DNA from 4 places in the Pseudobacillus sp. 179-B 2D1 NHS genome. Region 1 is predicted to be linked to each of the others. Evidence: riboswitches for the same ligand, from Rfam matches in the RefSeq annotation. Region 1 holds a riboswitch; each other region holds the start of a gene.
The links. Region 1 has a riboswitch for S-adenosylmethionine ahead of ACH0BF_RS02685 (methionine biosynthesis PLP-dependent protein). Riboswitches for the same ligand answer to the same signal wherever they lie in the genome.

Region 1 (3,131 bases):
TGTAAAAACTCAGCTAATTTTTGTGCGGATTTAGAAGACTGTTCAAGCCGGACATGAAGAGTTTTCAAGCCTCTTAGCACAAGCCAGGCATCTTGCACACCAAGAACGGCTCCAAATGAATTCTGCAAAGCATACAAGCGATCACCCAGTTCTTTGTCTTTTGTTACAGCCAGGCCGGCTAGTACATCGCTATGTCCCGATAAAAACTTAGTAGCGCTGTGCAGAACAAGATCTACACCAAAATCAAGCGGACGCTGCAAAGCTGGTGTAAGAAATGTGTTATCCACAAATGTCAGGCAATTATTTGCTTTAGCCAATTTAACAATTCCCTTTATATCCGTTACTTTCAGCAATGGATTGGACGGCGTTTCCATATAAATTAATTTCGTATTCTCTTTTATGTTTGAGGCCACTTCATGCAGATTCGTCATGTCCACAAATGTATGTTCAATACCGAAACGGTTCAAGACACTTGTGACCATGCGATACGTGCCGCCGTATACATCTTCTGTAATTAATATATGGTCTCCTTTAGAAAGCAAAAGAAAGGCCGTAGAAATGGCTGCCATGCCTGATGAAAAGGCAAAGCCCCGCGTGCCGCCCTCAAGTTCAGCAATGGCAGTTTCTAACGCTTCTCGCGTCGGATTCCCAGAACGGCTGTAATCATAACTGCCAAATTGATCAAAGTCCTTTTGATGGAATGTAGAAGCATGCTGAATCGGTACACTGACCGCTCCGGTTCCTTCATCGAATTTATGGCTGTTATGCAATAGTTTTGTTTGGAAAGAATAATTATCACTCATATTTTTCACCCCTTCATGTTCTTGAAAGCTTGTGTCAAGTCATCAATTAAGTCGTCTGCATGTTCAATTCCTACTGAAAAGCGGAGCAGGCGGTTACAAACACCATTTTGAATGCGAACCTCTTCAGGCACATCCATATGTGTCTGCGTTGCCGGATAAGTAATGAAACTCTCGACTCCCCCAAGGCTTTCAGCGAATGTAATAAGCTTCAGATTTCTTAAGAAGTCGTCCACCCATTTTGCTGATTCTAACCGAAAAGAGAGCATTCCCCCCCGTCCCGGATATAAAACATCAGTGACCTCCGGGCAACATCGCAGAAATTCCGAAATTTGCTTTGCGTTTTGCTCATGTTGTTTCATACGCAGGCTCAGCGTTTTCATCCCCCGTACTAACAGCCAGGAATCCAGCGGGGCCAAAACAGCTCCGGCAGCATTTTGCATCTCTCCCACTGAAAGCGCCAGCTTCTCTCCTTTTACTGCGATCAAGCCGGCCAGCACATCGTTATGGCCTCCTAAATACTTCGTTGCACTATGAATGACAATATCAGCTCCCTGAGTTAGCGGACGCTGCAAAAGCGGCGTGTAAAACGTATTGTCAACGATCAACAACAAGTCATGCTCTTTTGCCAATGCTGCCACTAGTTCAATATCTACTTCCTGCATAAGCGGATTAGTCGGTGTCTCCAAAAAGATCACTTTTGTTTTTTCTGTTATTTTCTTTTTCGCTTCACTGATATCCTGAAAACTGTCATATACAAAAGATAAGCCGAATTTTTTCCATCCTTTCTCAAATAACCTATATGTGCCTCCATATAGATCAGCAGAGACGAGCCACTCATCCCCAGGTTCAGCCAATGCAAGAAGTGTCTGGATGGCCGCCATGCCTGAGGCAAAAGCAAAGCCTGCATCCCCGCCTTCCAAATCAGCAATCGCTTGTTCGACAATTTGTCGTGTTGGATTTCCTGTGCGTGTATAATCATAGCCGGTTGAACGGCCAATTCCCTCATGACGATAAGCAGTTGAAAAATAGACAGGTGCATTCACTGTTCCCGTTGCTGTTTCGCTGCGATTCCCAATTTGTGCTAGCAATGTATCAATGTGTGTATGTGACATGTTCTTCTCTCCTTTATGTATGCGCGAAAAATAAAAAAGCCTTCTTAAGAAGAAGGCTTTTGATTATCTTCCTCTCATCTTCCGGGATGAAACCCGCTGGAGTTAGCACCTTGACTTTACGTAGCCGGTTGCTGAAGCATCATCGGGCCAGTCCCTCCGCTTCTCTTGATAAGAACCTATGAAATTTTAACTTTTTTTAAATGTACAGTAAAAAGATAGAAATGACAAGAGTTTTTTCAATATTTTATTTTTTGGCAAATTGATTATCAATCAAAGCAGTGAAATCAGGCTGTTTTTTTAGGAATTTCAAGTCATATGAAGAGTCAGCAAATTCCTGCACAACTTTTTCATTTATGTCAGCTGTGTACGTAATTCTTTTCCATGCACTATCAACCACATCTTTTGCCAATTCTTGTTTTGTATCTTTTTTAATCGCTGCAATCGTTAACTTTTTCGCTTCTTCTGGATTATTGTTAATAAAATCAATCGCTTTTTTATGAGCATCTACAATATCTTGCACAAGTTCAGGATCTTCTTTTATTAATTTACCGCTCGTGGCGAGTACGGAGTTAGGCAATGTCGTACCGAAGGCAATTTCATCACTATCCACAATAATCTTGGCTCCCTCTTCTTTAACAAGCAAGGAACCCCATGGTTCAGGAACAGCAGCAAGATCTACTTTGCCTGATTCAAACAGACCTGCATATTGGGCCGGCTTGCCTGTTGTATGCTTCATGCTACCACCAATCCGGTTTGATTCAAGACCGAAATCTTTAACGAATGTTTCCATTTGGACGTCATGTGTGCAGCCAACACCTGGAGTAATAAATGTTTTGCCTGCAAAATCTTTAACAGAATTAATTCCGCTGCCTTTCCGGGCAACGATCACTGTGCCACCTGAAGAACTGCCGGCGACAATTTTCACGTCCGCTCCATTAGTAAAGTTGTTCATTACCGGTCCAGGCCCGACAAGCCCTGCCTGAACGTCTCCTGTTTTCAGGGCAACCATAAATGCCCCGCCATCCGGGAAGGATTTATATTCAACATCTACATCCTTACCAAGCGCTTCCTCGTAATACCCCTTTTCCCGGGCGATCATTGCCGGCACGTGGTCAAGGTTGGGAAAATATCCAATGACGACTTTCTTTTTCTCTCCAGATTTTCCTTCTTCCGCTGAGTTGCAGCCGGCCAGTACACCCGCCAGCAAAAGCAGAAT
Region 2 (3,131 bases), on a different contig from region 1:
TGCTTTCTGTTGCAGGAAACATAAAAGGAGGAGAGAAAAAATGATCTATCCTTATAACAATAAAACTCCTATTGTTGCTGATTCTGCTTATATCGCCGATTATGTAACAATTACGGGAGATGTAACTATTGGCGAAGAAACAAATATTTGGTTTAATACTTCTATTCGCGGGGATGTAGCCCCGACTGTAATCGGCAAAAAAGTGAGCATTCAGGATAATTCTGTATTGCATCAAAGCCCGAACAACCCGCTTGTTATTGAAGATGAAGTCACAGTCGGCCATCAAGTTATTTTGCACAGCTGTAAAATTAGAAAAAAAGCTTTAATCGGTATGGGTTCCATCATTCTTGATAATGCAGAAATTGGTGAAGGAGCATTTATCGGGGCCGGTAGTCTTGTTCCCCAGGGAAAAGTCATTCCTCCTCACTCCGTGGCATTTGGCCGGCCGGCAAAAGTGATTCGCCCAGTGAATGAGGAAGACAGAAAAGATATGGAGCGCATTGTCAGAGAGTACGTAGAAAAAGGACAGTACTATAAAAGCATACAAAAAAAGCCTGAAGACCGTTAAAGAGTCTCCAGGCTTTTTGCTGCTTATTAATTTGATGCCTGATCTTTTAAGATTTCAGCTTTGTCTGTTCTTTCCCAAGGAAGATCCACATCTGTACGACCAAAATGTCCATAAGCGGCTGTTTGTTTATAAATTGGACGACGCAGTCCAAGCATATTAATAATGCCCGCTGGACGCAGATCAAAATTATTGCGAACAAGTTCAACAAGCACATCTTCAGAAACCGTTCCTGTGCCGAACGTATCGACAGCAATTGAAACAGGCTGAGCTACACCAATCGCATAGGCGAGCTGGACTTCACATTTATCAGCAAGGCCGGCCGCAACAATATTTTTTGCTACGTAACGAGCTGCATAAGCTGCTGAACGGTCTACCTTTGTTGGATCTTTACCGGAGAATGCTCCGCCTCCATGGCGTGCATAACCACCGTATGTATCCACGATAATTTTCCGGCCTGTTAAGCCCGCATCTCCTTGAGGTCCGCCGATAACAAAACGGCCTGTTGGATTGATAAAGAACTTTGTATGTTCATCGATTAATTCTGCAGGGACCATCGGGTCAATGACATGCTCGCGCAAGTCGCTTTGAATTTGTTCAAGCGCAACTTCCGGATGATGCTGTGTCGAAATAACAATTGTATCGATTCTTACTGGCTTGTCGTTTTCATCATATTCAACTGTTACCTGAGTTTTACCATCTGGACGTAAATACGATAACGTTTCTTCTTTTCTAACTCTCGTTAATTGACGGGATAATTTATGAGCCAATGAAATCGGGAGCGGCATTAATTCTGCTGTTTCATTACAAGCAAAACCGAACATTAAGCCTTGGTCACCCGCACCAATCGCTTCAATTTCTTCATCGCTCATTTGGCCTTCACGTGCTTCAAGAGCCACGTTCACACCCGCTGCAATATCAGGTGACTGCTCATCAATGGATGTCAACACACCGCATGTATCGGCATCAAAACCGTATTTTGCACGAGTGTAGCCAATTTCCTTAACTGTCTCCCGAACAATTTTATTAATATCCACGTACGAAGAGGTTGTAATCTCCCCTGCTACGAGTACGAGTCCAGTTGTAACAGATGTTTCCGCTGCGACACGCGCATTTGGATCTTTTGATAAGATTTCATCTAGGATAGCATCGGAAATCTGATCGCAAATTTTGTCCGGATGCCCTTCAGTGACTGACTCTGAAGTAAAGAGACGACGATTTTTAGTCATGAAACTTCCTCCTTAAAATGATCAACTTACTGCCGATCGATAATGGTACGGTACTCATTTCCCCTAAGTTTACCCTTTTAAAATAAAAAAACCCCTCCTGAAATAAAGAGAGGAAAGGTTGGTCTTATCAACATAGGCCTTTCACTCTTATCGTTCAAGGTTTGCCCTTGCTGCAGGTTAGCACCTTTGTCTTGAGTACAAACTTATATTGTATAAGTGCCGGCAGTCGATATAACTACCAATCACAATCAAGCAGGTTGCCGGGCTTCATCGGGCCTGTCCCTCCGCCAGCTCAGGATAAGAGTATCCGTTCAAGGTTACATCATACGAAATCCGTTCGACAATGTCAACTGGTTTCGTATAAAATCTCTTCATTTTTTCGGTTTCTTTTATAGGAAATCGGACAATCTGTAAATAAAAAAAGTCGCAAAAAAATAAGTGAATAGTATAGACTATTAAATGTAATGTGTTATACTATTTTTGAACAAATAATGCGATAACAATTATTTAATTTCAGATAAAGGATGGTTATTAATTTATGAAGACTGTAAGTGTTTCAAGTGAAATTTTGGAACTTTTAAAAGGTGATAACGTAACAATGCAGCCATCTGTGCCGCAGCTCGTAGAAAAAGTACTTAATCGTAAAGAGGGCGTGTTAACTGCTTCTGGAGCAGTATGTGCTGAAACGGGAAAATATACTGGCCGTTCTCCTAAAGATAAATTTATCGTTGAAGAGCCTTCAGTAAAGGACAAAATTGATTGGGGACCGGTTAACGAACCAATTTCCCCTGAAGTCTTCGATCAATTATACACTAAAGTGATCAATTATTTAAAGGAACAAGAAGAATTGTTTATTTTCAAAGGATTTGCAGGGGCAGATCCAACCCATCGTTTACCAATTCAGGTGATCAATGAATATGCATGGCATAATCTGTTTGCTCATCAACTTTTCATTCGTCCAACTGAGGAAGAATTAAAAGATCATCAAGCAGGCTTCACAATCGTATCTGCTCCGAACTTTAAAGCAGACCCTACAGTAGACGGAACAAAATCAGAAGCATTTATTATCATTTCTTTTGAGCGCCGTATCGTTTTGATCGGTGGAACGGAATATGCAGGAGAAATGAAAAAATCGATCTTCTCTGTAATGAACTACTTGCTTCCTGAAAATGATATTCTGTCTATGCACTGCTCAGCCAACGTTGGCTATGAAGGTGATGTGGCCCTATTCTTCGGTCTTTCTGGTACAGGGAAAACAACTTTGAGTGCAGACCCGAACCGCCGCTTAATCGGCGATGATGAACATGGCTGGTCTTCTAATGGTGTATTTAACATTG
Region 3 (3,131 bases), on a different contig from region 1:
GGAAGAGGAATTGCACAGGTATATCACATTTTATCGCAAGCTGGGATTGCCTACTACACTGAAAGAATTACACTTAGAGGACGTATCCTATGAAGATCTGCTGAAGGTCGGCCAAGCCGCCACTCAAGAAGGAGAAACAATGAAGAACTTATCCTCTGACATTACTGCTGAAGATGTGGCAAATGGCATTCTAGCTGTTGACCAGCTGAGTGCGCCAGTAGGAATATGAAGAAGATTGAAATGGGCTGCGTACCAGTAGGCTAAACGAGACAACCCGAGTAGAGGCAGCTGAAATTGGCAAAAAAATTCGAGATACAATATTATTTATTTTAGCTCCCCGTTAGTTGTGCCAAAAGGCAGCTATCATGTTAAATCGTAGGCTTCAAATACAGTAGCTTTAAAACGTTTTACGTGTATGAATAAAATCTTTGAGTGTAAACAATGATATTTTAATCCCTCTTTTCTATAAAAGGCAGGTCTATTCTAAGGCAAACCCGCGCATGTTGAATCCTCTTTTTTAATGCGTGGGTTTTTTCTAATGCAAAATCAGATTAACATTCCAAATATAGCCTTCCCAAGGAGCAAAAAGAGCAGAAGCCACAGAGGAAGAAATAGCCGGAGTCATTATGGTGGCTACATCATTAAACGGAGATGTTAAACTTTTTAGCAGGAGGATTTATTTATCGTTGTAAAGTCGTGTTCCTTTGACGGCACCCTTTGTAAAAAATTATGCGAAAATGATGATATAACTGTCACTGGCCTGTATTTTCTAGTATTAGCTATACTTTTTAAGTCCTCATATAATCTTCTATCCGTCATTTAAAAATATCCATAATTTTTTTGTTGATAAAGGAATAAAAATCATGTAGTCTTTTAGTTGCTGTGACAAAAAAATAAGATTTTTTCTTCTTATCAAGAGAGATGGAGGGACTGGCCCGATGAGATCTCGGCAACGGAACTTAGTGATTAAGTTGCTGTGCCAAATCCAGCAAGCAAAGGCTTGATAGATAAGAGGAGTGTTTTATAGATATAAGGCCTCTTCTTGTCGTTCAAGATGAGGTCTTTTTTCGAGGCAAAGAATGGGCAAAAGACGTGTCCCATTTTATTTTTTGGAGGTGGAACAATGAAGAGAGGGAATCCATGGGCGTTGATCCCATTTGTTGTTTTTTTAATTTTATTTATTGGTTCAGGGGTTATTACAGGTGATTTTTACGCCTTCCCTGTCATTGTAGCCATTGCTATTTCGGGCGCTGTGGCTCTGGCGATGAATCGAAAAGAACCCTTTGGGCGAAAGGTGGATATTTTTTGCCAGGGCGCAGGAAACGTAAATGTGATGCTGATGGTTGTTATTTTTCTATTGGCGGGAGCCTTTTCAGAAGTAGCAAAAGGCATGGGGGCAGTGGACTCTACTGTTAACTTTGCTTTAGCGGTTGTTCCGCAAAACTTGCTTGTCGTAGGCTTGTTCGTCATTGCCTGCTTTATCTCCCTATCCATGGGTACATCAATGGGAACGATTGTTGCATTGGCGCCAATTGGAGTGGGGATAAGCGAGCATATTGACCTTCCCATGGCTTTAGTCATGGCGGCGATTATTGGCGGTTCAATGTTTGGCGATAATTTATCCTTTATTTCCGACACAACCATTACTGCCGTTCGTTCACAGGGCGCACAAATGAAGGACAAATTTAAGGTGAATTTTTGGATTGTGCTGCCGGCAGCTATTGTAACGGGTGTTATTTTAGGGGCTATCACAATGGGGGAAACGGCGCAAGTGGAACATTTAAGCTATAATTGGGTAAAAATTGTTCCCTATGTTTTAGTCATTATTCTAGCGTTAACTGGAATGAATGTTTTTCTTGTGCTAGCACTTGGAATTGTTCTCGCTGGAGCTGTTGGCTTAGCGGATGGCAGCTATCATTTAATGAGCCTTTTGCAAAAGATGGGCGAAGGAATGGCTAGCATGTATGAAATGGCCTTTCTTGCGATATTAATAGCTGGAATGGTGGAGGTTATTAAGTTTAACGGCGGGATTGACTTTCTGCTTCACCTCGCAACAAGAAGAATTAAATCGAAAAAGGGTGCTGAATTTGGGATTGCCGGTCTTGTCGGCCTAACGAATTTATCGACGGCTAATAATACGATTGCTATTTTAATTGCTGGTCCGCTTGCAAAAAATATGGCTGATCAGTATGAAATTGAGCCGCGAAAGTCTGCGAGCATATTAGATATCTTCTCCTGTGTGATTCAAGGACTTTTGCCGTATGGAGCCCAATTCCTGGCAGCCGCAAGCGTAGCCGGAATATCGCCAGTGAGCATCGTACAATACTCTTTCTATCCAATCCTTATAGGAATCTGCGGAATCATCGCTATCCTCATCGGATACCCGAAAAAAAAGCAAGTCTGAGTTTCACCACTTTAAACAAATGGAGAGCCTATTCCGTTTGTTTAAAGCGGTAAATATTTAATATATCGGTGATTGCTCTCGAATTCATTGAAGTTTGGAACATTTGACTGCGTCCTTTCGATAGTTTACTTAGTTAGAATTTTAACTGGAATCATATTTATGGGTGTTACTCTTTCGCTTTAAATGCCGTTTGTAAAAGTCAAACTTTTACGAACGGTTATTTTTTTATCCAAAAAAGGCTGTTTTTCACTTTGTTTAAGTCTAAAAATTATTTTCGAACATTTTTGCTAGCATGGATCATACAAGAAGAGCGGGAGCGGATTCGAAGGCAGCAGCGTGAAGGAATGGATGTGGCCTATATAATTTATCCTTGTTACGATCATCCTTATAATAAAAGAGGGAAACGGACCTTCTAATTTGACGATATAACAGATTAAATGCCGATGAAAAATTAATAGAAACCATAAAAGCAAATCCAGATGAGGATTTGCTTTTATTTTTAAGGTTTATTTAAGGTTTGGATTAAGGTGGTGTAAGGTCTAGGAATTATAATCATCATTAGTTACAAGGAGGGCATATCAATGAAAACCATTTTACAAGCAAAAAACGTTCAAAAAATATTTGATACAAAAGGAAATGTTTATAAAGCATTAGAAGATATTGATTTGAAAATTAAAGAGGGAGAATTTATCGGCATCATGGGACCTTCTGGTGCTGGGAAATCGAC
Region 4 (3,131 bases), on a different contig from region 1:
TAAAAACGAAGCGCCCGATGACACCAAACAATAAAAAACAGGCCCTGGTCATGGAGGGCTGTCTCGTTTTAGCGAATGATCATGGCATGGCGCCAGGGATGATGGTAAAAGGAAAGAATCATTTCTATATGCTTTTGCCTGGGCCACCCCGGGAAATGCAGCCGATGTTTGTCCGCTATGGAAAGCCGGCGCTATTAGATGTGCTTGAAAAAGTTGAAAAAATAGAGTCACGCGTATTAAGGTTTTTTGGTATTGGAGAATCTGCTTTAGAAACAGAAGTAGAGGATTTGTTACTCGCACAACAAAATCCGACGATTGCCCCGCTTGCTGGTGATGGAGAGGTAACACTGCGAATCACTGCTAAACACGAATCGGAAGAAACCGCCTTACAGATGATACAAGAAGCAGAGGAGGAAATTCTTCGCCGGGTCGGGGAATACTTTTATGGCTATAATGATACGTCCATTGCCCGTGAGCTAGCGGAGCGCTTAAAGGAAACATCTCATACGTTAGCAGCAGCTGAAAGCTTAACAGGGGGATTGTTTCAAAGTGAAATGACAGCTATTCCCGGAGCGAGCATTTTCTTTAATGGCGGGATTGTTTGCTACTCCAATGAAGCAAAGGAAAAACTCGTGCAAGTGAAGCCAGAAACGCTTGAAAGTTATGGTGCCATTAGTGAACAGTGTGCTATTGAATTAGCGGAAAATGTCCGCAGTCTTTTGAATGCTGACTTCGGTATTAGCTTTACCGGAGTGGCGGGACCGGATAAATCGGAAGGACACTCGCCTGGTACTGTATGGATTGGTCTTGCTTCAAAGCACAGGGAAACAAAAGTATTTAAACTCCAATTAGTAGGCAGCCGCGAAGGAATTAGAAAGCGCTCAGTTAAGTATGGGTGTCATTATTTGTTGGCTGAGCTTGCTGGAGATAAGTGAAAACATTCGGAATATTATTGACTATTCTGATCGCTATGCTATATAATAAAAACCAAGAGATTATGAGTTACGCAATTAAATAGAAGTACTCTTATTGAGAGCGGTGGAGGGATTAGGCCCGATGAAGCCCGGCAACCTTCAGACAAATTGTCTGAAACGGTGCTAATTCCTGCAGGCGTATGTGCCTGAGAGATAAGAGGAGGATCCTATAATAAAGCCCTCTTCTTACAACAGAAGAGGGCTTTTTAGTTATTCTTCAGGTTACTAGCGCTTTATTTAATAATTGGGAGGGATTAATGATGACAAACGAACAGTGGAACAAAGAAACAATTTTACTTCATGGAGGACAAGTGCCGGATCCGGTTACTGGCGCCCGTGCCGTTCCGATTTATGAAACGACTTCTTATGTATTTGAAGATACAGATCATGCTAACGCCCTATTTGCTTTGCAAAAGCCAGGAAATATTTATACGCGTATTACCAACCCGACAGTAGATGTGTTTGAAAAGCGTGTGGCTGCATTGGAAAAGGGAGCAGCAGCAGTGGCGCTCTCATCAGGAATGGCTGCCATTTCCTTTTCAATTCTTAATCTGGCTCACGCGGGCGATGAAATTATAGCGGCAGCTAATTTATACGGAGGCACCTATAACCTTTTTGCCAATACGCTTCCTAAATACGGGATTAATGTAAAGTTTGTTGATTCTACTGATCCGGAAAATTTCCGCAAAGCGATCACTCCAAAAACAAAAGCTCTGTTTGGAGAAATTATCGGAAATCCTTCCTTGAATGTGCTTGATGTGGAAAAGGTGGCAGATATTGCTCATGAAAATGGTATTCCGCTCATTGTAGATAATACGTTTGCTTCTCCTTACGGAGCTAATCCGCTTGTTCGAGGGGCCGACATTGTCGTTCATTCCGCTACGAAATGGATCAGCGGCCATGGAACAGTCATCGGTGGTATAGTAGTAGATGGAGGAACATTCAATTGGAACAGTGAAAAGTTTCCTGGCTTTACGGAGCCGGATGAATCTTATAATGGTTTAAGATTTGCGGACCTGGAAGGCCCAGCCTTTGCTATCAAATTACGCGTACAGTTGTTACGGGATTTTGGCCCTTCCTTGAGTGCCCATAGCGCTTTCTTGTTGCTTCAAGGGCTGGAAACGTTGCATTTACGTATTCAGCGCCATCATGAAAACACGCTTGCTATCGTCGATTATTTGAAAAATCATCCGGCAGTAGATTGGGTATCTCATCCAAGCTTGGAGGATCATCCATCTCATGAATTAGCGAAGAAATACTTGGCTAATACGTTTGGTTCTATTGTTGTATTTGGCATTAAAGGCGGCCGCGAAGCAGGTAAAAAAGTGATTGATAACATTAAACTGTGGTCACATGTTGCCAATGTGGGGGATGGCAAGTCACTCATTATTCACCCGGCTTCTACCACACATCAGCAATTAAGCAGTGAAGACTTAGCAAAATCGGGTACGAAAGAAGAAATGATCCGTTTATCCATCGGACTGGAGTCAACTGAGGACCTGATTGCTGACTTGAATCAGGCGATTGAAAAAGCGACTGGCGTAGCTGTAGAAGCTTAACGCTTTTCCTTATTAAATAAAGAATATGACAGGCTTAAAATTATCCTCTCCTGCTTTTTTATGATAAAATAAAAAAGCAGGAGTTACTTTTTTTTCTTCTTTTTTTCCGCTATTTCTTCTACTACTTTTCTAGTTTCTTATCCATTCTTCTTCTCAGGAGGAAAAATAAAAAAACCGAATAAATGTTCGCTTTTTACTTGAAATTGTCTCAATAAAAAGGTATAGTTAGTATAGATTATGAAACAACATGTCACTGTGCATTTACTTAATAGATTGTTAATTTTAAGGAGGAATTTTAGTGAACGATCGTCAAGCAGCATTGGATATGGCCTTAAAGCAAATTGAAAAACAATTTGGTAAAGGGTCTATCATGAAATTAGGAGAACAAACAGACCGGAAAATTTCCACTAGTCCAAGCGGCTCGCTTGCTCTTGACGCAGCCCTTGGTGTAGGCGGTTATCCACGCGGTCGGGTCGTTGAGATCTATGGGCCGGAAAGCTCTGGTAAAACTACCGTGGCTCTTCACGCTATTGCTGAAGTACAAGCTGCCGGCGGTCAAGCTGCTTTCATTGATGCAGAGCATGCGCTTGATCCTGTA

Region 2: it holds a riboswitch for S-adenosylmethionine, as region 1 does, so the genes downstream of both, metK (methionine adenosyltransferase) here and ACH0BF_RS02685 (methionine biosynthesis PLP-dependent protein) in region 1, are expected to answer to the same signal.
Region 3: it holds a riboswitch for S-adenosylmethionine, as region 1 does, so the genes downstream of both, ACH0BF_RS19325 (Na+/H+ antiporter NhaC family protein) here and ACH0BF_RS02685 (methionine biosynthesis PLP-dependent protein) in region 1, are expected to answer to the same signal.
Region 4: it holds a riboswitch for S-adenosylmethionine, as region 1 does, so the genes downstream of both, ACH0BF_RS07740 (O-acetylhomoserine aminocarboxypropyltransferase/cysteine synthase family protein) here and ACH0BF_RS02685 (methionine biosynthesis PLP-dependent protein) in region 1, are expected to answer to the same signal.

Annotation. Positions count from the first base shown of each region.
Region 1 is NZ_JBIQDP010000002.1:66,686-69,816, forward strand. It holds gene metC (cystathionine beta-lyase) at 1-803, opposite strand, end outside; gene ACH0BF_RS02685 (methionine biosynthesis PLP-dependent protein) at 809-1,915, opposite strand; SAM riboswitch class I at 1,987-2,090, opposite strand; gene ACH0BF_RS02690 (aliphatic sulfonate ABC transporter substrate-binding protein) at 2,160-3,131, opposite strand, start outside.
Region 2 is NZ_JBIQDP010000008.1:163,438-166,568, forward strand. It holds gene ACH0BF_RS10580 (gamma carbonic anhydrase) at 41-568, shown strand; gene metK (methionine adenosyltransferase) at 595-1,794, opposite strand; SAM riboswitch class I at 1,939-2,098, opposite strand; gene pckA (phosphoenolpyruvate carboxykinase (ATP)) at 2,333-3,131, shown strand, end outside.
Region 3 is NZ_JBIQDP010000023.1:49,239-52,369, forward strand. It holds gene ACH0BF_RS19320 (glycerol dehydrogenase) at 1-229, shown strand, start outside; SAM riboswitch class I at 907-1,014, shown strand; gene ACH0BF_RS19325 (Na+/H+ antiporter NhaC family protein) at 1,124-2,404, shown strand; gene ACH0BF_RS19330 (ABC transporter ATP-binding protein) at 2,986-3,131, shown strand, end outside.
Region 4 is NZ_JBIQDP010000006.1:5,173-8,303, reverse strand. It holds gene ACH0BF_RS07745 (competence/damage-inducible protein A) at 1-935, shown strand, start outside; SAM riboswitch class I at 1,024-1,134, shown strand; gene ACH0BF_RS07740 (O-acetylhomoserine aminocarboxypropyltransferase/cysteine synthase family protein) at 1,235-2,533, shown strand; gene recA (recombinase RecA) at 2,832-3,131, shown strand, end outside.